2 regions of the Streptomyces sp. NPDC048257 genome follow, and region 1 is predicted to be linked to the other one. Evidence: riboswitches for the same ligand, from Rfam matches in the RefSeq annotation. Region 1 holds a riboswitch; the other holds the start of a gene.

Region 1 (10,696 bases):
GTGTGCTGCTGCCGTTCTTCTCCTTCATGACCTTCCTGATCGCGGTACCGACCGGTGTGAAGTTCTTCAACTGGATCGGCACCATGTGGAAGGGCTCGCTGTCCTTCGAGACCCCGATGCTCTGGACGATCGGCTTCCTGGTCACCTTCACCTTCGGTGGTCTGACCGGCGTCATCCTGGCCTCGCCCCCGATGGACTTCCACGTCTCCGACTCGTACTTCGTCGTCGCGCACTTCCACTACGTCGTCTTCGGCACCGTGGTGTTCGCGATGTTCGCCGGCTTCCACTTCTGGTGGCCGAAGTTCACGGGCAAGATGCTGGACGAGCGCCTCGGCAAGATGACCTTCTGGACGCTGTTCATCGGCTTCCACGGCACCTTCCTGGTGCAGCACTGGCTCGGTGCCGAGGGCATGCCGCGTCGTTACGCGGACTACCTCGCCGCCGACGGTTTCACCGCGCTGAACACGATCTCGACGATCAGCTCGTTCGTGCTCGGCCTGTCGATGCTGCCGTTCATGTACAACGTCTGGAAGACGGCCAAGTACGGCAAGATGGTCGAGGTCGACGACCCGTGGGGTTACGGCCGTTCGCTCGAGTGGGCGACGTCCTGCCCGCCGCCGCGGCACAACTTCCTCACCCTGCCGCGGATCCGTTCCGAGTCGCCGGCGTTCGACCTGCACCACCCTGAGATCGCGGCCCTCGACCACCTCGAGGACCACAGCGTCGCCGCCAAGGCCGTCACCGGCGGCAAGGAGGCCGGCAAGTGAAGATCCAGGGCAAGATGTTCCTCTGGCTCTCCTTCTTCATCCTGATCATGGCCGTCGTGTACGGCGTGTGGTCGAAGGAGCCCGTAGGCACCACCGCGCTCTTCCTGGCCTTCGGCCTGAGCGTCATGATCGGCTACTACCTGGCCTTCACGGCCAAGCGTGTCGACCAGATGGCCCAGGACAACCTGGAGGCCGACGTCGCCGACGAGGCGGGCGAGCTGGGGTTCTTCTCCCCGCACAGCTGGCAGCCGCTCTCGCTGGCGATCGGTGGCGCCTTCGCCTTCATGGGCGTCGTCTTCGGCTGGTGGCTCATGTACTTCTCCGCGCCGCTGATCCTGATCGGTCTGTGGGGCTGGGTGTACGAGTACTACCACGGTGAGAACCAGAACCAGTAGCAGTACCTTCGCGGCCGCGCCGCGCAGCGCTTGGGGCCCGGGCACCTCTTTGGGAGGAGCCCGGGCCCCTCGTTTGCAGTCATCCCGCGCGCCGTAATTGTCATATCTTCATAGCGTTGGATCCATGAAGCACTCACCGCGTCTTTGGACGGTACTCAGCTGCTCCCTGCTGGTCGCGTCCCTCGGGGCCGGCGCCACCGCATGCGGGTCCGGCGACAAGAACCCGCTGTCAGCCCGCCCGTACGACGCGGGCGATCAGGTCGCCTTCAACCAGAGCGCCGGCAGCCGCCCCGTGGACCCCGACCGGCCCCTCGAGATCACCGCCAAGAACAGCGGCGGCCGGATCACCGACGTGCTGGCCGTGGACACCCACGGCCGCCGCCTGGCGGGCGAACTGAGCGCCAAGGGGGACCGCTGGCACAGCACGGCCCCCATGGCCGCAGGCGTCCGCTACACGGTCACCGTGAGCACCGAGGACGAGCGGGGCGCCCCCGGGCAGCGCACGCTCACCTTCGAGACCACCCCGTCCAAGGGGATCCTGAAGGTGGAGTTCGGCCCCGACGAGGGCAAGTACGGCGTCGGACAGCCCATCACCGCCGAACTCAGCGAGCCCGTCAAGGACAAGGCCGCCCGCGCGGTCGTGGAACGGGGCCTCGTCGTCGACGCCCCGGCCGGAGTCGAAGGCGCCTGGCACTGGGTGGACGACAAGCACATCCACTACCGGCCCAAGGACTACTGGCCCGCCAACTCCGCCGTCTCCGTACGGAGCAACCTGGAGGGCGTCAGGATCACGGACGACCTCCACGGAGCCGTGGCCAAGCCGCTGAAGCTGGAGATCGGGGACCGGGTCGAGGTCACCACCGACGCCTCCTCGCACTACCTCACGTTCAAGCGCAACGGAGAAGTGATCAACACCATTCCGGTAACCACCGGAAAGCCCGGCTTCTCCACCCGCAACGGCATCAAGGTGGTGCTGGGCAAGCAGTACTTCGTACAGATGCGCGGCGACACCGTCGGCATCGGCGGCAGCGAGTACTACAACCTGCCCGTCTACTACGCCACCCGCGTCACCTGGAGTGGTGAATACGTCCACGCCGCGCCGTGGTCCGTCGGCTCCCAGGGCTACGAGAACGTCAGCCACGGATGCACCGGCATGAGCACCGGCAACGCCGCCTGGTTCTACGAGAACATCACCGAGGGCGACGTCGTCCAGGTGATCAACAGCATCGGCGACGACATGGACATCTTCGGTAACGGCTTCGGCGACTGGAACATGGACTGGAAGGACTGGCGCCAGGGCAGCGCCCTCCTCAAGGGCACCCAGGAAGGCCGCAACCCCGTCGACCAGGCCCGTCTGCGCCCCACCGTCTAGGCGCTGCGGAGCACGGCCGCTCCCCCCGGACGCCGTCCGGGGGGAGGACCACCGGCCCGTTCACCCGTGCGGCCCCGTGCGGGCCGCGTACGGCCCCACGAGGCGTGTCAGGCGTCCAGGGACAGCCGGGTCCTCAGGAGGCCCGCCAGGGCGTCCGCGAACTCCACCGGGTCCACCGGAAGGGTGACGGCGGCGTCCGCGCGGCTCCACGTGGCCAGCCAGGCGTCCTGGGGGCGCCCCATCAGCAGCAGCACCGGCGGACACCGGAAGATCTCGTCCTTGATCTGCCGGCACACGCCCATGCCCCCGGCCGGAACCGCCTCACCGTCCAGCACGCACGCGTCGATACCGCCCGCGTCCAGCTCCGACAGGACCGCCGGCAGCGTGGCGCACTCCAGGAACTCCACCGGCGGCAGGTCCGCGGCGGGCCTGCGTCCCGCCGCCAGCCGCACCTGCTCCCGGGTGCCCGCGTCGTCGCTGTAGACCAGAACCCGCGCAGTCGCCCGCATTTCGTTCCTCCACGTGGCCGTGAATCACGTTGATGTTGCGCGGGATGCTACTCCTCCCGGTGCGTTGTCAACATCGGTTCGAACATGTCGCAGGTGGCCGCACGCAGAGGTCATCTGATGGGCCGTTCGGGCCTTGCACACCCCCCTGACACTCCGAACGGCACCCCCCGGGGTGAGGGCGGGATAAGCGACCGACATAATGTCGGTCGTGGCGACAGCAACGACAGTAGATACCGGGCACGCGCACCCGACGGTCAACCGGCCGAACCTCGTCAGCGTCGGAACCATCATCTGGTTGAGTTCCGAGCTGATGTTCTTCGCGGCCCTCTTCGCGATGTACTTCACCCTGCGATCCGTGACAGGACCCGAGTACTGGACAGCCGAGGCCGAGGCCTTGAACCTGCCCTTCTCGGCGACGAACACGACGATCCTGGTGCTTTCCTCGCTCACCTGCCAGCTCGGCGTATTCGCAGCCGAGCGCGGTGACGTGAAGAAGCTCCGGACGTGGTTCATCATCACGTTCGTCATGGGTGCGATCTTCATTGGCGGCCAGGTGTTCGAGTACACCGAGCTGGTCAAGCACGAGGGCATGAGCCTCTCGTCCGGTCCGTACGGCTCGGTCTTCTACCTGACCACCGGCTTCCACGGTCTGCACGTGACGGGCGGTCTCATCGCCTTCCTGCTGGTCCTCGGCCGGACGTACGCGGCCAAGAGGTTCACCCACGAACAGGCCACGTCGGCCATCGTCGTGTCCTACTACTGGCACTTCGTCGATGTCGTCTGGATCGGCCTCTTCGCCACGATCTACCTGATCAAGTAGCGAACACGTCACCGGGCAAGACCCGGCACTCCATCCAGACACACCGACGCAGAAGATCCTGACACCGGGGTAATCCGTGAAAAAGCTCTCCGCACGACGACGCCATCCGCTGGCGGCGGTCGTCGTTCTACTCCTCGCGCTGGCGGCCACTGGGGGGCTGTACGCCGCCTTCGCCCCCGCGGGCAAGGCGCAGGCCGATGAAACCGCCCAGTCCCTCGCCATCGAGGAGGGCAAGAAGCTCTACGCCGTGGGTTGCGCAAGCTGCCACGGAACCGGCGGTCAGGGTTCCTCTGACGGCCCGAGCCTGGTAGGCGTCGGCTCCGCGGCCGTCGACTTCCAGGTGAGCACGGGCCGCATGCCCGCCCAGCAGCCCGGCGCCCAGGTGCCGAAGAAGCCCGCCATCTACACCCAGGCGCAGATCGACCAGCTGGCCGCGTACATCGCGTCCCTCGGTGCCGGTCCGATCACGCCGACGGCGAAGCAGTACGACCTGGCAGGCGCCGACATCGCCAACGGTGGTGAGCTCTTCCGCAACAACTGCGCGCAGTGCCACAACTTCACCGGCGAAGGCGGCGCGCTGACGAACGGCAAGTACGCCCCCAACCTTGAGGACGTCTCGCCGAAGCACATCTACGAGGCCATGCAGACCGGCCCGCAGAACATGCCCTCCTTCCCCGACAGCACCATGCCGGAGAAGCAGAAGAAGGACATCATCGCGTACCTCCAGAACGTGAACGGTGAGAAGTCGACCAACCCCGGCGGTCTGAAGCTCGGTGGCCTCGGCCCCGTCTCCGAGGGTCTGTTCGGCTGGATCTTCGCTCTGGGTGCGCTGATCGCTGTCGCCGTCTGGGTCGCGGCCCACACCGCTAAGGCCAAGAAGTCATGAGTAGCCAAGAGATTCCCGAAGAGAAGCACCTGCCGAGCGAGCAGGGCGACGCCCACCACGGTGGCGTAGCGGTCGCGGACGATCCGTTCGCCGACCCGGGCCTGCCGGTCCACAAGCCACGCATCCAGGACATCGACGAGCGGGCGGCGAAGCGCTCCGAGCGCACCGTCGCGATGCTCTTCACGCTGTCGATGCTGGCCACGATCGGCTTCATCGCGTCCTACGTGATCTTCCCGGTCGACAAGATCGTCTACATCTTCCCCATCGGGAAGGTCAGTGCGCTCAACTTCTCCCTGGGCATGACCCTGGGTGCGGCCCTCTTCTGCATCGGCGCGGGGGCGGTCCACTGGGCCCGCACCCTGATGTCCGACGTGGAGGTCGCCGCCGAGCGCCACGAGATCGCCGCTCCGGCGGAGGTCAAGGCCCAGGTCCTGCAGGACTTCCGCGACGGCGCGAACGAGTCCGCCATCGGCCGCCGGCCCCTGATCCGCAACACGATGCTCGGTGCGCTGGCCATGCTGCCGCTCTCCGCCGTCATGATCATGCGCGACCTGGGACCGCTGCCCGAGGACAAGCTGCGCAAGACCGTGTGGGCCAAGGGCAAGCTGCTCATCAACGACAACACGAACGAGCCGCTGCGTCCCGAGGACGTGCTCGTCGGCTCGCTCACCTTCGCCAGGCCGGAAGGCCTGGAGGAGGAGCAGCACGACTTCCAGGTCCAGATCGCCAAGGCCGCCCTGATGATCGTCCGCATCCAGCCGGACGACATCAAGGACAAGAAGGAACTGGAGTGGTCCCACGACGGGATCGTGGCCTACTCCAAGATCTGCACCCACGTCGGCTGCCCGATCAGCCTGTACGAGCAGCAGACGCACCACGTGCTCTGCCCGTGCCACCAGTCCACCTTCGACCTCTCCGACGGCGCCCGTGTCATCTTCGGCCCGGCCGGTCACGCGCTTCCGCAGCTGCGGATCGGTGTGAATGACGAAGGCTTCCTCGAAGCGCTCGGCGACTTCGAAGAGCCCGTCGGTCCTGCATTCTGGGAGCGCGGATGAGTACTGCCTCTGACACCAAGGCGCGCAAAGCGCCCGCCGGCGAGCGCGTAGCGGACTGGGCGGACGGCCGCCTGGGCATCTACGGCCTGGCCAAGGCCAACATGCGCAAGATCTTCCCGGACCACTGGTCCTTCATGCTGGGTGAGATCTGCCTCTACAGCTTCATCATCATCATCCTCACGGGTGTGTACCTGACGCTGTTCTTCCACCCGAGCATGAACGAGGTCGTGTACCACGGCTCGTACGTGCCGATGCAGGGCGTCATGATGTCCGAGGCCTTCGCCTCGACGCTGGACATCAGCTTCGACGTCCGCGGTGGCCTGCTGATCCGTCAGATCCACCACTGGGCGGCGCTGATCTTCGTCGCGGCGATGATCGTGCACATGATGCGCGTCTTCTTCACCGGCGCGTTCCGCAAGCCCCGTGAGGTCAACTGGATCTTCGGCTTCCTGCTGCTGGTCCTCGGCATGTTCACCGGTTTCACCGGTTACTCGCTGCCGGACGACCTGCTCTCGGGTACCGGTGTCCGCTTCATGCAGGGCGCCATCCTGTCCGTCCCGGTCGTCGGCACGTACCTGTCGATGTTCCTGTTCGGCGGGGAGTTCCCGGGCGGCGACTTCGTCGCGCGCTTCTACTCGGTGCACATCCTGCTGCTGCCGGGCATCATGATGGGCCTGCTCGTGGCCCACCTGATCCTGGTCTTCTACCACAAGCACACCCAGTTCGCGGGCCCCGGCAAGACGAACAACAACGTCGTCGGCATGCCGCTGCTGCCGGTCTACATGGCCAAGGCCGGAGGCTTCTTCTTCCTGGTCTTCGGTGTCATCGCGGCCGTCGCGGCGATCGCCTCGATCAACCCGATCTGGGCGCTCGGCCCGTACCGCCCGGACCACGTGTCCACCGGTGCGCAGCCCGACTGGTACATGGGCATGCCGGAAGGCCTGATCCGGGCCATGCCCGGCTGGGAGATCAACCTGTGGGGCCACACGCTCGTCCTGGGCGTGTTCATCCCGCTGCTGCTCTTCCCGCTGGTGCTCGGCGCGATCGCCGTCTGGCCCTTCATCGAGTCCTGGGTCACCGGGGACAAGCGCGAGCACCACATCCTGGACCGCCCGCGCAACGTCCCGACCCGTACGGCCTTCGGTGTCGCCTGGATCGCGGAGTACATCGTGCTCCTGATCGGCGGTGGAAACGACATGTTCGCGCAGTACTTCCACCTCTCGATCAACTCGATCACTTGGTTCGTCCGGATCGGCTTCTTCGTCGTCCCGGTCCTCGCCTTCATCGTCACCAAGCGGATCTGCCTCGGCCTCCAGCGCCGGGACCACGACAAGGTGCTGCACGGTCGCGAGACCGGCATCATCAAGCGCCTGCCGCACGGTGAGTTCGTCGAGGTCCACGAGCCGCTCCCGCAGGGCAAGCTGCACACCCTCACCGCGCACGAGCAGTACAAGCCGATCGAGATCGGCCCGACGGTCGACGAGAACGGTGTCGAGCGCAAGGTGAAGGCCAAGGAGAAGCTCCGCGCGAAGCTCAGCAAGGGCTTCTACGGCGAGCACAACCAGATTCCGAAGCCCACGGTGGAGGAATACAAGGAGATCCAGTCCGGCCACGGCCACCACTGATCCCCGCATGAACGCATGAGGGACTGATTTCGGTCAGTCCTGGTGTCGCCACGGCGAGAGCCCCGTCCAGTGTCTGGACGGGGCTCTTTGCCGTAACCGGGGCTGGATAGGCTGAACCCGACCCATTCGACGTGGGCGGCAGAATATGGGGACGGCCCACCGACAGCAGGAGCGGACCATGAACGTTGCGACCCCGGCAGGCGGCGACAGCGTGGCGGCCCGTGGCTGGCCGGGCGTTCTCGACGCTCTGCTGACCGGCCAGGACCTGCGTGCCGAGGACACCGCCTGGGCGATGGACCGGATCATGCGCGGGGAGGCCACCGACGCCCAGATCGCCGGCTTCACCGTCGCGCTGCGGGCCAAGGGGGAGACCGTCGAGGAGATCAACGGCCTCGTACGGGCGATGTACGCGCACGCCAACCTGATCGAGGTGCCCGGCCGGACGGTGGACATCGTCGGCACGGGCGGCGACGGGGCCAAAACGGTGAACATCTCCACGATGTCGGCGATCGTGGTCGCCGGTACCGGCGCCAAGGTCGTCAAGCACGGAAACCGGGCCGCGTCCTCCGCGAGCGGGTCCTCGGACGTCCTGGAGAAGCTCGGCGTCAACCTCGACCTCAGCACGGCCCGGGTCGTGGAGGTCGCCGAGGAGGCCGGCATCACCTTCTGCTTCGCGGTGAAGTTCCACCCCGCCCTGCGGCACGTGGCGGCCGCCCGCAAGGAGCTGGGCATCCGCACCACCTTCAACATCCTCGGCCCGCTGACCAACCCGGCCCGGGTACGGGCCCAGGCCTCGGGCGTCGCCGACCCCCGGATGGCCCCGATCGTGGCGGGCGTGCTCGCGGAGCGGGGCTCCTCCGCGCTGGTCTTCCGTGGCGACGACGGACTGGACGAACTGACCACGACGTCGACCTCCCGCATCTGGTGGGTCCGCGACGGCAAGGTCTCCGAGCAGGCATTCGACCCGCGGGACGTGGGCATCTCCCTGGTCGACGTCTCCGCCCTGGCCGGCGGGGACCCCTCGTACAACGCGGACGTGGCCCGCCGCCTGCTGGCCGGCGAGACCGGTCCGGTCCGTGACGCCGTGCTGCTGAACTCGGCGGCCGCCCTCGTGGCCCTGGACCCCGGTCCGGGCACCCTGGAGGAGCAGGTCGCGGCCGGTATCGCCCGTGCGGCGGAGTCGATCGACTCGGGTGCGGCGCGGGCCGCCCTGGAGCGCTGGGTGACCGCCAGCAACGCGTAGCGGCACGAGAACGGCGTGAAAGCGATGACCCCGGTCCACCATGCGGACCGGGGTCTTGCGTTCGGTCGATCTTGTGGCAGGATGCTGACCAGGTCACGAGTGACAGCGTTTAGGCCCCGGCTTGCTGTCCGGCAACCCTCCTTCCGTGGCGGGGTGCCCCGGGTGATGACCAGGTCGTAGGCAGCAAGGCCTACGGCAAGCGCGGATCCCTCGACACCAGGGGTCCTGGTCTCTCGAGGAGCGTTTTCCGTGAGCAAGCGAATGCGATAGGGCGACTCCGCCCCCACTTCACCCTCGGACCAGGGTCGCCTCCGTGCACCCCGCGTCGCTCCGAGGACTTTCCCGTACCCCCGACGGCCGCAGCGCCGTACCCGCGTACGGGCACTCCGAAGCCATTCAGCCCTGCCTGCCGGGAGATACCGCCATGTCCGCATCCCTGAACGCCGCCGTCGCCACCGCCACCACCGCCGCCGTCGACCCCGCCTGTGCCGAGCCGCTCGCGGTCCTCGGCCGGGACGTCACCGTCCCCCTCGTCACCGGCGGCGAGGTCACCTACGCGGCCCTCGACTACGCGGCCAGCGCCCCCGCCCTGCAGCGCGTCTGGGACGACGTGGCCGCCTACGCCCCGTACTACGGCAGCGTGCACCGCGGCGCCGGGTACCTCTCGCAGCTCTCCACGGACCTCTTCGAGCAGAGCCGGGCCACCGTCGCCGAGTTCCTCGACTGCCGGCCCGCCGACCAGGTGGTCTTCACCCGGTCCACGACCGACTCGCTGAACCTGCTCGCCGCCGTACTCCCCGCCGACTGCCAGGTGTTCGTCTTCGAGACCGAGCACCACGCCTCCCTGCTGCCGTGGGTGGACGCGCAGGTCACCTACCTGAACGCGCCGCGCACCCCCACCGAGGCCGTCGCCACCCTGGAGCGGGCCCTGGCCGACCGCGACCCGTACGGCCCGGCCCTGGTGTGCGTCACCGGCGCGTCCAACGTCACCGGTGAGCTGTGGCCGGTCAAGGAACTCGCCGCCGCCGCGCACGCCCACGGCGCGCGCATCGTGCTGGACGCCGCCCAACTGGCCCCCCACCACCCCGTCTCCGTGCAGGAACTGGACGTCGACTGGGTCGCCTTCTCCGGGCACAAGCTGTACGCGCCCTTCGGCTCGGGCGTGCTCGCGGGCCGCGCCGACTGGCTCCAGGAGGCGGAGCCCTACCTGGCCGGCGGCGGCGCCTCCCGCAAGGTCGCCCGGCGCGAGGACGGCGGAGTGGACGTCGAGTGGCACACCACGGCCGCCCGCCACGAGGCCGGCTCCCCGAACGTCATCGGCGTCTACTCCATCGCCTCGGCCTGCAAGGCCCTGACCGAGGCCGGCTTCGAGAACCTCGTCGCCCGCGAGCAGCAGCTCATCGCGAAGGTCCGGTCCGGGCTGGCGGAGGTCCCGGCGGTCCGGATCCTCTCCCTCTTCGGCGACGACGCCCCGCGGGTCGGCGTCATCTCCTTCGTCGTGGACGGCTGGAACAGCTCCCACTTCGCGGCGGCCCTGTCGGCCGAGTACGGGATCGGCGTGCGCGACGGCCTGTTCTGCGCCCACCCGCTGGTCCGCACCCTGCTGGGCAGCGAGCCGCAGACCCAGGGCGAATGCGGGGCCCCGGAGGCCGCGCCGGGCGAGCGCTCGCTGAACGCGATCCGCGTCAGCTTCGGTGCGGGCACCCCCGACGAGCACGTGGAGCGGTTCGCCCGCGCGGTGAAGGAGCTCGTCGCGGACGGTGCGAAGTGGCAGTACCGCACGGAGGAAGGCCGCTGCGTCCCGGCCGTCTGACCCTGCCGGGGGCGGGCGCCTCAATCGCCGGCTCGGGGTGTGCCCTGCGGGCGGCTCGGCGGTGCCCGGCGCGGCTTCCCCTTCGCTGGGCGGGCGCCTCAATCGCCGGCGGGGCCGGGTGCCCTGCGGGCGGCTCGGCGGTGTGCGGCCTTCCCTTGCCGGGGTGGGCGCCTCAATCGCCGGCGGGGCTGAAAGATACCGGGCCGATGCC
Region 2 (10,696 bases), on a different contig from region 1:
GCTGGGTCAGCTCGGCGAGCAGGGCTGCGCGGCGGGCCAGTTCGTCCAGGTCCCCGGTGACGGTGGAGGCGATCAGGGTGGTGGTGCCGTGTTCGCGGTGGGTGCGCACGCCCTTGAGGACGTCCTCGGCGGTGCCGGAGGTGAACGAGGCGCCGCCGCCGCCGTGGTTGTGCATGTCGACGAAGCCGGGGACGATCCAGTGCCCGGTCAGGTCGACGGTCGTCGAGCCCTCGTGGGCGCTGCCGGCGATGCGGTCGCCGTCGACGATGACCCTGCCGCCCGCCACCGTTCCGGTCGGCAGCACCACCCTGGCGCCGGAAAGAACAGTGCTGTGCGCGCTTCCGGACATCAGGCAGGTACCTCCGTGGCGAGTAGGTCCCAGGCGAGCAGCCCTGCGCCCAGGCATCCGGCGGTGTCCCCGAGGGCCGCCGGCACGATGTGGGGGAGCCGCTGGAACGTCACGCGCTCCTCCACGGCCGTCCGTAGTGGTGTGAACAAGGTTTCCCCCGCCTCGGCCAGCCCGCCACCGATGATCAGCGTGCGCGGGTCCAGCAGGGTGATCGCGGTGACCAGGCCGTCGGCGAGGGCGCCGACGGCGGCCAGCCAGACCTCCCGGGCGCGCGCGTCACCGGACTCGACGGCCTTGGCGCAGTCCGCGGCGTCGGCCTCGGGGTCGCCGGAGGCGGCCGCCCAGGCGCGGCTGACGGCCGCGGCCGAGGCGAGGGTCTCCAGGCAGCCGTGCTGGCCGCAGCCGCAGGCGGGGCCGCCCGGGCGCACCACGATGTGCCCGATCTCGCCCGCGTAGCCGTGGGCGCCGGCCTCGATGCGGCCGGCGATGCCGATGGCGCCGGCGATGCCGGTGCCGAGCGGGACGAAGAGGAAGCGGTCGGCGCCCCGGCCGGCGCCGATGCGTCCCTCGGCCAGTCCGCCCGTGCGCACGTCGTGGCCGAGGGCCACCGGGATGCCGCCGAGGCGGCTGCTGAGCAGGGCGCGCATCGGTACGTCGCGCCAGCCCAGGTTCGCCGCGTAGACGGCGATCCCGTTCTCGGCGTCGACGATGCCCGGGACGGCGACCCCGGCGGCCGAGGCGGGCCGTCCGAAGCGTTCCCGGCCGGTGGCGAGCAGCTCGGCGGCGAAGTCCTGGATCGTCTCGACGACGGCCTCGGGGCCCCGCTCGCGGCCGGTGGCCCGGCGCGCTTCGTGGAGCAGGGTGCCGTCGCCGGCGACGAGGGCGGCCTTCATCCCGGTGCCGCCCACATCGAGGGCGATGACGTGTTTCACGGGTTTCACAGAGACAGTCTCGCGTGCTCGGCGGGGAAAGGTCTAGTCCATTGAGGGGGATTGTTGAGTGGCCATACAAATTCGGGACCCTGGTGGGGAGCCCGATGTGGACGAGCCGCCAAAGTGGTGTAGACCTTACGTGGATCGTACGTACAACAAGGGGTGGATCGAGAACCGTGAAGGGTCGTTACCTGAGCCTGGCCGCGTCCGGCGCCGCACTGTGCCTGACTGCCGTGACGCTGACGGGCTGCGGAGCCCTCGGCGGACTCACCGGAGACAACGAGGTGACCCTGCGGGTCGTGGCGGCCGACTACGGGGACAATCCGCAGAACTCCTCCGAGGCCTACTGGAAGGACCTCGCCGCGGGCTTCGAGAAGGCCAACCCCGGCACCAAGGTCGAGGTCAGCGTCTACTCCTGGTCCGAGGTCGACGCCAAGGTCGCCGAGATGGTCAAGGCCGGCAAGGCCCCGGACATCGCCCAGATCGGCGCCTACGCCGACTACGCGGCCGCCGACAAGCTGTACTCGGCGGGGGAGCTGCTCTCCGTGAAGACCGAGGCGGACTTCCTGGGGCCGCTCGCGGACGCCGGCAAGGTCAAGCAGGTCCAGTACGGGATGCCCTTCGTGGCCAGCACCCGGCTGCTCTTCTACAACGAGAAGCTGCTGGCCGACGCCGGTGTGATCGGCAAGGACGCCAAGGGCTGGCAGCCGAAGAGCTGGGCGGACCTGGAGGCGGCCGCCAAGAAGCTCAAGACGGCCGGCGTGCCCACCCCCTTCGCGGTGCCGCTGGGCCGCGAGGAGGCCCAGGCCGAGACGATGATGTGGATGCTCGCGGGCGGTGGCGGCTACACCGACAACGAGGAGTCCTACTCGATCGACTCCGCCGACAACGTCAAGGCGCTGGAGTTCCTGCGCGACAAGATGGTCGGCCAGGGGCTGACCGGACCGGTGGAGCCCGGCAAGCTGGACCGCCAGGCCGCCTTCGACGGCTTCACCAAGGGCGAGGTCGGCATGCTCAACGGCCACCCGACGCTGCTCAAGCAGGCCGAGGCCAAGGGCGTGAAGTACGGCATGGTCACGCTGCCCACCTCCGACGGCAGCGAGCAGCCCGCGATGGGCGTCGCGGACTGGGTCATGGCCTTCAAGAACGGCCACCGCGAGCAGTCCGGCAAGTTCCTGGACTTCCTGTACCAGCCGAAGAACGTGACGGCCTTCACCGACAAGTACGACCTGCTGCCCGCCACCACCAGCGGCTACCAGGCCAAGCAGGCGGCGACGGGCGGCTCGGCGCCGCAGCTGAAGCCCTTCCTGACCGCCCTGCCCGGCTCGCGGCTCTACCCGGTCGGCAAGAAGTCCTGGGCGGGCGTCAGCGAGGACATCAAGCAGAACATCGGCAAGACCGTCCAGCCGGGCGGCCAGCCGGCGAAGGTACTGGAGGACATCGCCACGGCGGCCCGGGCGGCGGACCCGCGCTGACCGGAGTCGGCGGGCCGGCGCCGGTGGGCCGGGTGCCGGCGGGCCGGGTGTCAGAGCGCGGCGTTAATCTGGCGGTATGACGGACGAGGGGCAGCTGACGGCCACGGAGGCCGCGGTGCTCGCGTACGAGGGACGCACCTGGCCCGGGCCCGGAGCCAAGGAACGGGCCATCCGGGAAGGACTGGGGATGACCCCCGTCCGCTACTACCAGCTGCTCAACGCGCTGATGGACGATCCGCGCGCGCTGGCCCACGCCCCGGGCACGGTGAACCGGCTGCGCAGGATCCGCGAGGCGCAGCGAGCCCGGCGATAGCCGTAGCCGTCGCCGGGTTGGGCCGTTAGGGTCGTGCGTATGGGGAGCCATCCGCACGACCTGCCGATGCCCGTCACCGCAGCCGGGCGCGAGGGGCTCGAAGCCCTGCTCCGCGCGCCTCGCCGGTCCGTGGTCGCCCTGGACTTCGACGGCACTCTCGCCGACATCGTCCCGGACCCGGACCAGGCCCGAGCCCACTCCGGAGCCGTCCCGGCCCTCTCGGCGCTCGCCCCCGAGGTCGACTCGGTGGCGGTGATCACCGGCCGGCCGGCGGGCGTCGCCGTCCGCTACGGGGGCTTCGCCGGGGTCGACGGGCTGGAACACCTGGTCGTCCTCGGCCACTACGGAGCCGAACGGTGGGACGCCGTCAGCGGCATCGTCCACGCGCCCGCCGAGCACCCCGGGGTGGCGGCGGTACGGGCCGAGCTGCCGGGGTTCCTGGAGTCCATCGGGGCCTGGCGCGGCACCTGGATCGAGGAGAAGGGCCGGGCGCTGGCCGTCCACACCCGGCGGGCGGAGGACCCGGCGGCGGCCTTCGCGGCGCTGAGGGAGCCTTTGGCCGAGCTGGCGGCACGGCACGGGCTGATGGTCGAGCCGGGGCGGGCGGTGCTGGAGCTGCGGCCGCCGGGCATGGACAAGGGCGTCGCCCTGACCGAGTTCCTGGCGGAGCGGGACGCGGAGGCGGTGCTGTACGCGGGCGACGACCTCGGTGACCTGGCCGCGTACTCGGCGGTCGAGAAGCGGAGGGCCGACGGCCTGCCCGGGCTGTTGGTGTGCAGCGGCTCCGCCGAGGTCCCGGAGCTCGCCGCGCGGGCGGACCTGGTGGTGCCGGGCCCGGCCTCGGTGGCTGCCTTCCTGGCCGATCTCGCCAAGGCCCTACAAAACTGACCGTCCGCTGCGGGGGCGCCACCCCCGAACCCCCGGGCGGAGCCCCGGCAACGGCGCCGGGGGCCGGTGCCCGGGCCCCCGCGCGCCTCAAATGCCGGCTGGGCTGAACTCGCTCAGGTCAGGGCCGACAGCTGGGCCGTGAACCAGGCGGCGGGCGGGAGGGCCGTGGCGGCGGCAGCCAGACGCTTCGTGCGCTCCGCACGTTCGGCGGCCGGCATCGACAGCGCCGCGTGCAACGCCTCGGCCGTCTGCGTCACGTCGTACGGGTTCACCGTCAGCGCGTCCTGGCGGAGCTCCTCGTACGCCCCCGCCCCGGTGGACAGCACCAGCACGCACCCCGCCTCCGACACCACCGGGATCTCCTTCGCCACCAGGTTCATCCCGTCCCGCACCGGATTCACCAGCGCCACGTCCGCCAGCCGGTACGCCGCCAGCGAGCGCGCGAAGTCGTCCTTCACCGACACCAGCACCGGCTGCCAGTCCTGCGTGCCGAACTCCGCGTTGATCTCCGCCGCCAGGCCCGCCACCGCGTCCGTGTAGTCCCGGTACACCCTCAGGTCCTGCCGTGACGGGTACGCCGAGGCCAGGTGCACCACCCGGCCCCGCCACCGGGGGTGTTCCGTCAGCAGCTCCCGGTAGGCCAGCAGGCCGCGCAGGATGTTCTTCGACAGCTCCGTGCGGTCCACGCGGACGATGGTCTTCAGGCCGTCGACCTCCGCCCGCAGCTCCGCCAGCTTGGCGTCCACCTCCGGCCGGTCCGCCAGCGCCCGCAGCTCGTCCCCGTCCACGCCCAGCGGGTACGCCCGTACCCGGGTCGTGCGGGCCGGCCACACCGAGTACCGGCGGTGCTCCACCACCGAGTCTTCCTGCACCTCGGCCCGGCCCCACGCGTCGTCCAGCTCCGCCGACGCCAGGAACTCGGCCGCCCAGGCCTCGGTGTGGAAGCCCAGCACGTCCGCGCCGAGCATGCCCCAGAGCAGCGTCTCGCGCACCACGTCCGGCAGCATGGCGAGGTAAGCGGGCGAGGCCCACGGGGTGTGCGTGAAGTGCGCGATCCGCAGGTCGGGTCGGAGCGCCCGCAGCAGTCCGGGCACCAGGGCCAGGTGGTAGTCCTGGACCAGGACCCGCGCGCCCTGCGCCGCCTCCTCGGCCAGCGCCTCGGCGAAGGCCTGGTTGTAGCGCTCGTACGACTCCCACTGGCGGCGGAACGCGGCGTCGAAGACCGGCTCGCGCGGGATGTCGTACAGGTGGTGGTGGGTGAACCACAACACGGAGTTGGCGATGCCGTTGTACGCGTCGTCGTACATCGTGGGATCGATGTCCAGCATCCGGACGCCCGGCTCGGCCTCGCCCCGGCGGACCGCCTCCCGGTCCGCGTCCGACAGGGCCGCGCAGATCCACAGCGTCTGCGGCTGCTCCGCGAGGGCGGCGGAGAGCCCGGAGACGAGACCGCCCCCGCCGCGCCGGGTGCTGAGCGTCCCGTCCTCGGCGAGGGCGTAGGAGAGGGGGCCGCGGTTCGCTGCTACGAGTACCTGGTAAGCCATGCGGCCAACCTAGCCCGGCTTGGCCCTGCTCAAACCGTATGATCGCTCAAGCCACGCGACGCAGCGCGTACTCCTTGATGCCCGCCATCGGCGGCCGCTCCTCCGTGTCCACCGGGTACGTCCGCGGCGCGAAGCCCTCCGGCCCGCGCTCGAACTGGGTCAGCTCCGGCCGTACGAGGTGCCCGCGCGAGAGCCGCACCTGGGCGGTGCGGTAGATCGCCGCGGCCATCCGGCCCAGCGCCTGCCCGTCCTGATGGCGGTGGACCCGCACGCCCACGTCCACCTGGGCCAGCGCGTCCAGCCCGACCGTGTGCAGCGCGTCGACCAGCAGGCCCAGCTCGACCCCGTACCCGACGGGGAACGGCAGCCGTTCCAGCAGGGAGCGGCGTACGGCGTACTCGCCGCCCAGCGGCTGGACGAAGCCGGCCAGCTGCGGCCAGTGGAGGTTGAGGAGCGGGCGGGCGACCAGCTCGGTGACCCGGCCGCCCTGGCCCGGGGTGTCCCCGAGCGGGCGGTCGTACATCGCCTTGACGAACTGCACGCCCGGGTCGGTCAGCAGCGGGCCCAGGATCCCGGAGACGAAGGCGGCGTTGAAGTCCCGCAGGTCGGCGTCGACGAAGCAGACGACGTCCCCGCCGGTGACCAGCAGCGAGCGCCACAGCACCTCGCCCTTGCCGGGCAGTGGCGGGATGCGCGGCAGCACGTCGTCACGGTGCACCACCCGGGCCCCGGCCTTCGCCGCGACCTCCGCGGTGCGGTCGGTGGAGCCCGAGTCGACGACGACCAGCTCGTCGACCAGGGGGACGGGCAGTCCCTCGATCAGCTCACGCCGGATGACCTCGACGATCGCGCCGACCGTCGCCTCCTCGTCCAGCGCGGGCAGCACCACGCTGACCGTGGTCCCGGCCGCCCGTTTCCGTTCGAGCAGCTGGTCGAGCGGTCGGTCGGCGGCGGACCAGGAGCGGTCGGCCAGCCATCGCTCCACCTCTTCCAGCACCCTCAGTACTCCCTGCTCGTCGGCGATATTCGCCGGTATGTGATCCATCTCGCGGTTCGGACGGCTGTCTCAACCGCCCGGGCCTTCGGTTACAGTCTTGAACAACGCGAAGGACCACCGCATGCCGGGGGTCCCCGCGAACAAACGCACCGGCGCGCCACAGAGCGCGTGTGCCGGTGCCATACCGCTCATCCAGAGGGGCAGAGGGACACGGCCCGTTGAAGCCCCGGCAACCCTCCAGTCGGTTCTCGCGATCGCTCGTCAGCGACATCAGCGAGGTCCCCGGCTAGGGAAGGTGCCAATTCCGTCTCATGGCGAAGTGCGCCATGGGGAAGATGAGGAGAAAGGGCCTCGCCATCATGGCTGCACAGACTGTCGCCACCTCTGTTGATCTCGGACCTGCCACCGGCCTTTCCTGTCGTGAGTGCAGTACCCGCTTCGAGCTCGGCCCCATCTTCGCGTGCGCCGAGTGTTTCGGACCGCTGGAAGTCGCCTACGACCTCCCGACCGGTGACCCCGAAGCCCTGCGCGCCGCGATCGAGGCCGGCCCCAACAACATCTGGCGGTACGCCCCGCTGCTGCCCGTCCCCGCGGACGTGGCCTCCAAGCCCAGCCTGAACCCCGGCTTCACCAAGCTCGTGGACGCGGCCAACCTGGCCAAGGAGCTCGGCGTCACCGGCAAGCTCTACGTCAAGGACGACTCCGGCAACCCGACGCACTCCTTCAAGGACCGCGTCGTGGCCATCGCCGTCGAGGCCGCCCGCGCCTTCGGCTTCACCACCCTGTCCTGCTCCTCGACCGGCAACCTGGCCGGCGCCGTCGGCGCCGCGGCCGCCCGGGCCGGCTTCCGTTCCTGCGTGTTCATCCCGCACGACCTGGAGCAGGGCAAGGTCGTCATGGCCGGTGTGTACGGCGGCGACCTGGTCGGCATCGAGGGCAACTACGACGACGTCAACCGCTTCTGCTCCGAGCTCATCGGCGACCCGCTGGGCGAGGGCTGGGGCTTCGTCAACGTCAACCTGCGCCCGTACTACGGCGAGGGCTCCAAGACCCTGGCGTACGAGATCTGCGAGCAGCTCGGCTGGCAGCTGCCCGACCAGATCGTGATCCCGATCGCGTCCGGTTCGCAGCTGACGAAGATCGACAAGGGCCTGCAGGAGCTGATCAAGCTCGGCCTCGTCGAGGACAAGCCGTACAAGATCTTCGGTGCCCAGGCCGAGGGCTGTTCCCCGGTGTCGACCGCCTTCAAGGCCGGTCACGACGTGGTCCGTCCGCAGAAGCCGAACACCATCGCCAAGTCGCTGGCCATCGGCAACCCGGCGGACGGCCCGTACGTCCTGGACATCGCCCGCCGCACCGGTGGTTTCGTCGAGGACGTGACGGACGAGCAGGTCGTCGAGGCCATCAAGATCCTGGCGCAGACGGAGGGCATCTTCGCGGAGACCGCGGGCGGGGTGACCGTCGGTGTGACGAAGAAGCTCATCGAGAACGGGCAGCTCGACCCGACGCTGACCACCGTCGTCCTCAACACCGGTGACGGACTCAAGACCCTGGAGGCGGTGGCCGCGGAGAGCGGGCAGACCGCCACCATCCGCCCGAGCCTGGACGCGTTCCGCGCCGCCGGCCTGGCCTGATCTTCCTCCCTCTGCACCCGGAAAGGCAGTAGCGCCATGAGCGTCAACGTCCGCATCCCCACCATCCTGCGCACCTACACCGGCGGCGCCGCCGAGGTCCCGGCCGAGGGCGCGACCCTCGCCGAGGTCATCGAGTCCCTGGAGAAGAGCCACCCGGGCATCGCCGCGCGCGTCCTGGACGACCAGGGCAAGCTGCGCCGCTTCGTGAACGTGTACGTCAACGACGACGACGTGCGCTTCGAGGGCGGGCTGCAGGCGGCGACGCCGGACGGCGCCGGCGTTTCGATCATTCCGGCCGTCGCGGGCGGCTGCTGACTCCCCGGATCTCCGGGGTCACCGCCCAGGTGACACGCGCAAACCGAAATTGCCCCCTCCGCTAAAAGCGGAGGGGGCAATTCTGCTTGATTGGGCGCGGTAGGGTTGGGGAAGTCCCCTCCGCTGTTCTTGCCCCCTGCATATGAACGGGCCGCGCAAGGGTCGACATCGGGCCAACATGCGAGTGCGGTATGGGGCTTTGGCGAGATATGCCCGGCCCGAGTTGCCCGGGAGTATGGCAAATTTTCACTCTATTTCAATGTTTCTCGGTGTCCAGAATTCTCATCGGATTGACCTGTTGCAGACAGCATCCGCGCAGATACATTCAGCCTCGGTCGACGCGTTCCGACGCAAGTTCTGACCCGGGATCGCGAAGTGCGTTCCTGCGCAAGGGCCAGTAATAGGGGAGTTAGGCATGGCTCAGGGCACCGTCAAGTGGTTCAACGCGGAGAAGGGCTACGGCTTCATCGCGGTCGACGGTGGTGCGGATGTGTTCGTCCACTACAGCGCCATCCAGATGGACGGGTACCGCACCCTTGAAGAGGGTCAGCGGGTCGAGTTCGAGATCTCGCAGGGCCAGAAGGGTCCGCAGGCGGACATGGTCAAGCTCGCACTCGGCTAGTCCTGGCGCGATCGACCGCCGACGCGACGTGTTCATCGAAGACCTTGAACACCACGAGGGGCCCACATCCCGGACACGGGATGTGGGCCCCTCGTGCGTACGCCCCGGTAGTGGCGGCGCTTCTTCGAAGCCGCTTGCACTCTCGGGGGTCGAGTGCTAATCATTGGCGTTAGCACTCTCCTGGTGAGAGTGCTACTGAAACGAGGACCGGGTCGGTGAGGCCCGCAGGGTTCGGTGGGAAGGAACCGCCGGACTCGCAGGCCGTCCGTCGCGGGCGCGGGCGCGGTCCTGGGAGCAATCCACCGCTGTCCGGGAGGACCACTTCAGATGGCCAAGATCATTGCGTTCGACGAGGAGGCCCGCCGCGGCCTCGAGCGTGGGATGAACCAGCTCGCCGACGCCGTCAAGGTCACCCTTGGCCCCAAGGGTCGCAACGTCGTCCTTGAGAAGAAGTGGGGCGCCCCCACGATCACCAACGATGGTGTCTCCATCGCCAAGGAGATCGAGCTCGAGGACCCGTACGAGAAGATCGGCGCCGAGCTGGTCAAGGAAGTCGCCAAGAAGACGGACGACGTCGCCGGCGACGGTACGACCACGGCCACCGTCCTGGCCCAGGCGCTCGTCCGCGAGGGCCTGCGCAACGTGGCCGCCGGTGCCAACCCGATGGCCCTCAAGCGTGGTATCGAGAAGGCCGTCGAGGCCGTCTCCGCCGCCCTGCTCGCCCAGGCCAAGGATGTCGAGACCAAGGAGCAGATCGCTTCGACGGCCTCCATCTCCGCCGCCGACACCCAGATCGGCGAGCTCATCGCCGAGGCCATGGACAAGGTCGGCAAGGAAGGCGTCATCACCGTCGAGGAGTCCCAGACCTTCGGTCTGGAGCTGGAGCTCACCGAGGGCATGCGCTTCGACAAGGGCTACATCTCGGCGTACTTCGCCACCGACATGGAGCGCATGGAGTCGTCCCTCGACGACCCGTACATCCTGATCGTCAACTCCAAGATCGGCTCGGTCAAGGACCTGCTGCCGCTCCTGGAGAAGGTCATGCAGTCCGGCAAGCCGCTGCTGATCATCGCCGAGGACGTCGAGGGCGAGGCGCTCTCCACCCTCGTCGTCAACAAGATCCGCGGCACCTTCAAGTCCGTCGCCGTCAAGGCCCCGGGCTTCGGTGACCGCCGCAAGGCCATGCTCGGTGACATCGCCATCCTCACGGGCGGCACGGTCATCTCCGAGGAGGTCGGCCTCAAGCTGGAGAACGCCGGTCTCGACCTGCTCGGCCGCGCCCGCAAGGTCGTCATCACCAAGGACGAGACGACCATCGTCGACGGTGCCGGTGAGAGCGACCAGGTCCAGGGCCGCGTCAACCAGATCCGCGCCGAGATCGAGAACTCCGACTCGGACTACGACCGCGAGAAGCTCCAGGAGCGCCTCGCGAAGCTGGCCGGCGGCGTGGCCGTCATCAAGGCCGGCGCCGCGACCGAGGTCGAGCTCAAGGAGCGCAAGCACCGCATCGAGGACGCCGTTCGCAACGCGAAGGCGGCCGTCGAGGAGGGCATCGTCGCCGGTGGTGGCGTGGCCCTGCTGCAGGCCTCCGCGGTCTTCGAGAAGCTGGAGCTCGAGGGTGACGAGG

Evidence for each region. A riboswitch is a leader RNA that binds a small molecule or an ion and turns the genes downstream of it on or off. The one in region 1 is predicted to bind S-adenosylmethionine.
Region 2: another riboswitch for S-adenosylmethionine. It lies ahead of thrC (threonine synthase); the one in region 1 lies ahead of ACGFZK_RS31915 (aminotransferase class V-fold PLP-dependent enzyme).

Annotation. Positions count from the first base shown of each region.
Region 1 covers NZ_JBICZI010000026.1:235-10,930, reverse strand. The annotation lists gene ctaD (cytochrome c oxidase subunit I) at 1-767, shown strand, start outside; gene ACGFZK_RS31955 (cytochrome c oxidase subunit 4) at 764-1,162, shown strand; gene ACGFZK_RS31950 (Ig-like domain-containing protein) at 1,287-2,534, shown strand; gene ACGFZK_RS31945 (hypothetical protein) at 2,642-3,043, opposite strand; gene ACGFZK_RS31940 (heme-copper oxidase subunit III) at 3,243-3,863, shown strand; gene ACGFZK_RS31935 (c-type cytochrome) at 3,940-4,749, shown strand; gene ACGFZK_RS31930 (Rieske 2Fe-2S domain-containing protein) at 4,746-5,804, shown strand; gene ACGFZK_RS31925 (cytochrome bc complex cytochrome b subunit) at 5,801-7,429, shown strand; gene trpD (anthranilate phosphoribosyltransferase) at 7,608-8,672, shown strand; SAM riboswitch class IV at 8,764-8,880, shown strand; gene ACGFZK_RS31915 (aminotransferase class V-fold PLP-dependent enzyme) at 9,097-10,485, shown strand.
Region 2 covers NZ_JBICZI010000016.1:70,306-81,001, reverse strand. The annotation lists gene nagA (N-acetylglucosamine-6-phosphate deacetylase) at 1-349, opposite strand, end outside; gene ACGFZK_RS26220 (ROK family protein) at 349-1,281, opposite strand; gene ACGFZK_RS26215 (ABC transporter substrate-binding protein) at 1,458-2,756, shown strand; gene ACGFZK_RS26210 (DUF3263 domain-containing protein) at 2,833-3,069, shown strand; gene otsB (trehalose-phosphatase) at 3,109-3,957, shown strand; gene ACGFZK_RS26200 (trehalose-6-phosphate synthase) at 4,071-5,501, opposite strand; gene ACGFZK_RS26195 (glucosyl-3-phosphoglycerate synthase) at 5,548-6,498, opposite strand; SAM riboswitch class I at 6,684-6,840, shown strand; gene thrC (threonine synthase) at 6,858-8,132, shown strand; gene ACGFZK_RS26185 (MoaD/ThiS family protein) at 8,169-8,447, shown strand; gene ACGFZK_RS26180 (cold-shock protein) at 8,863-9,069, shown strand; gene groL (chaperonin GroEL) at 9,397-10,696, shown strand, end outside.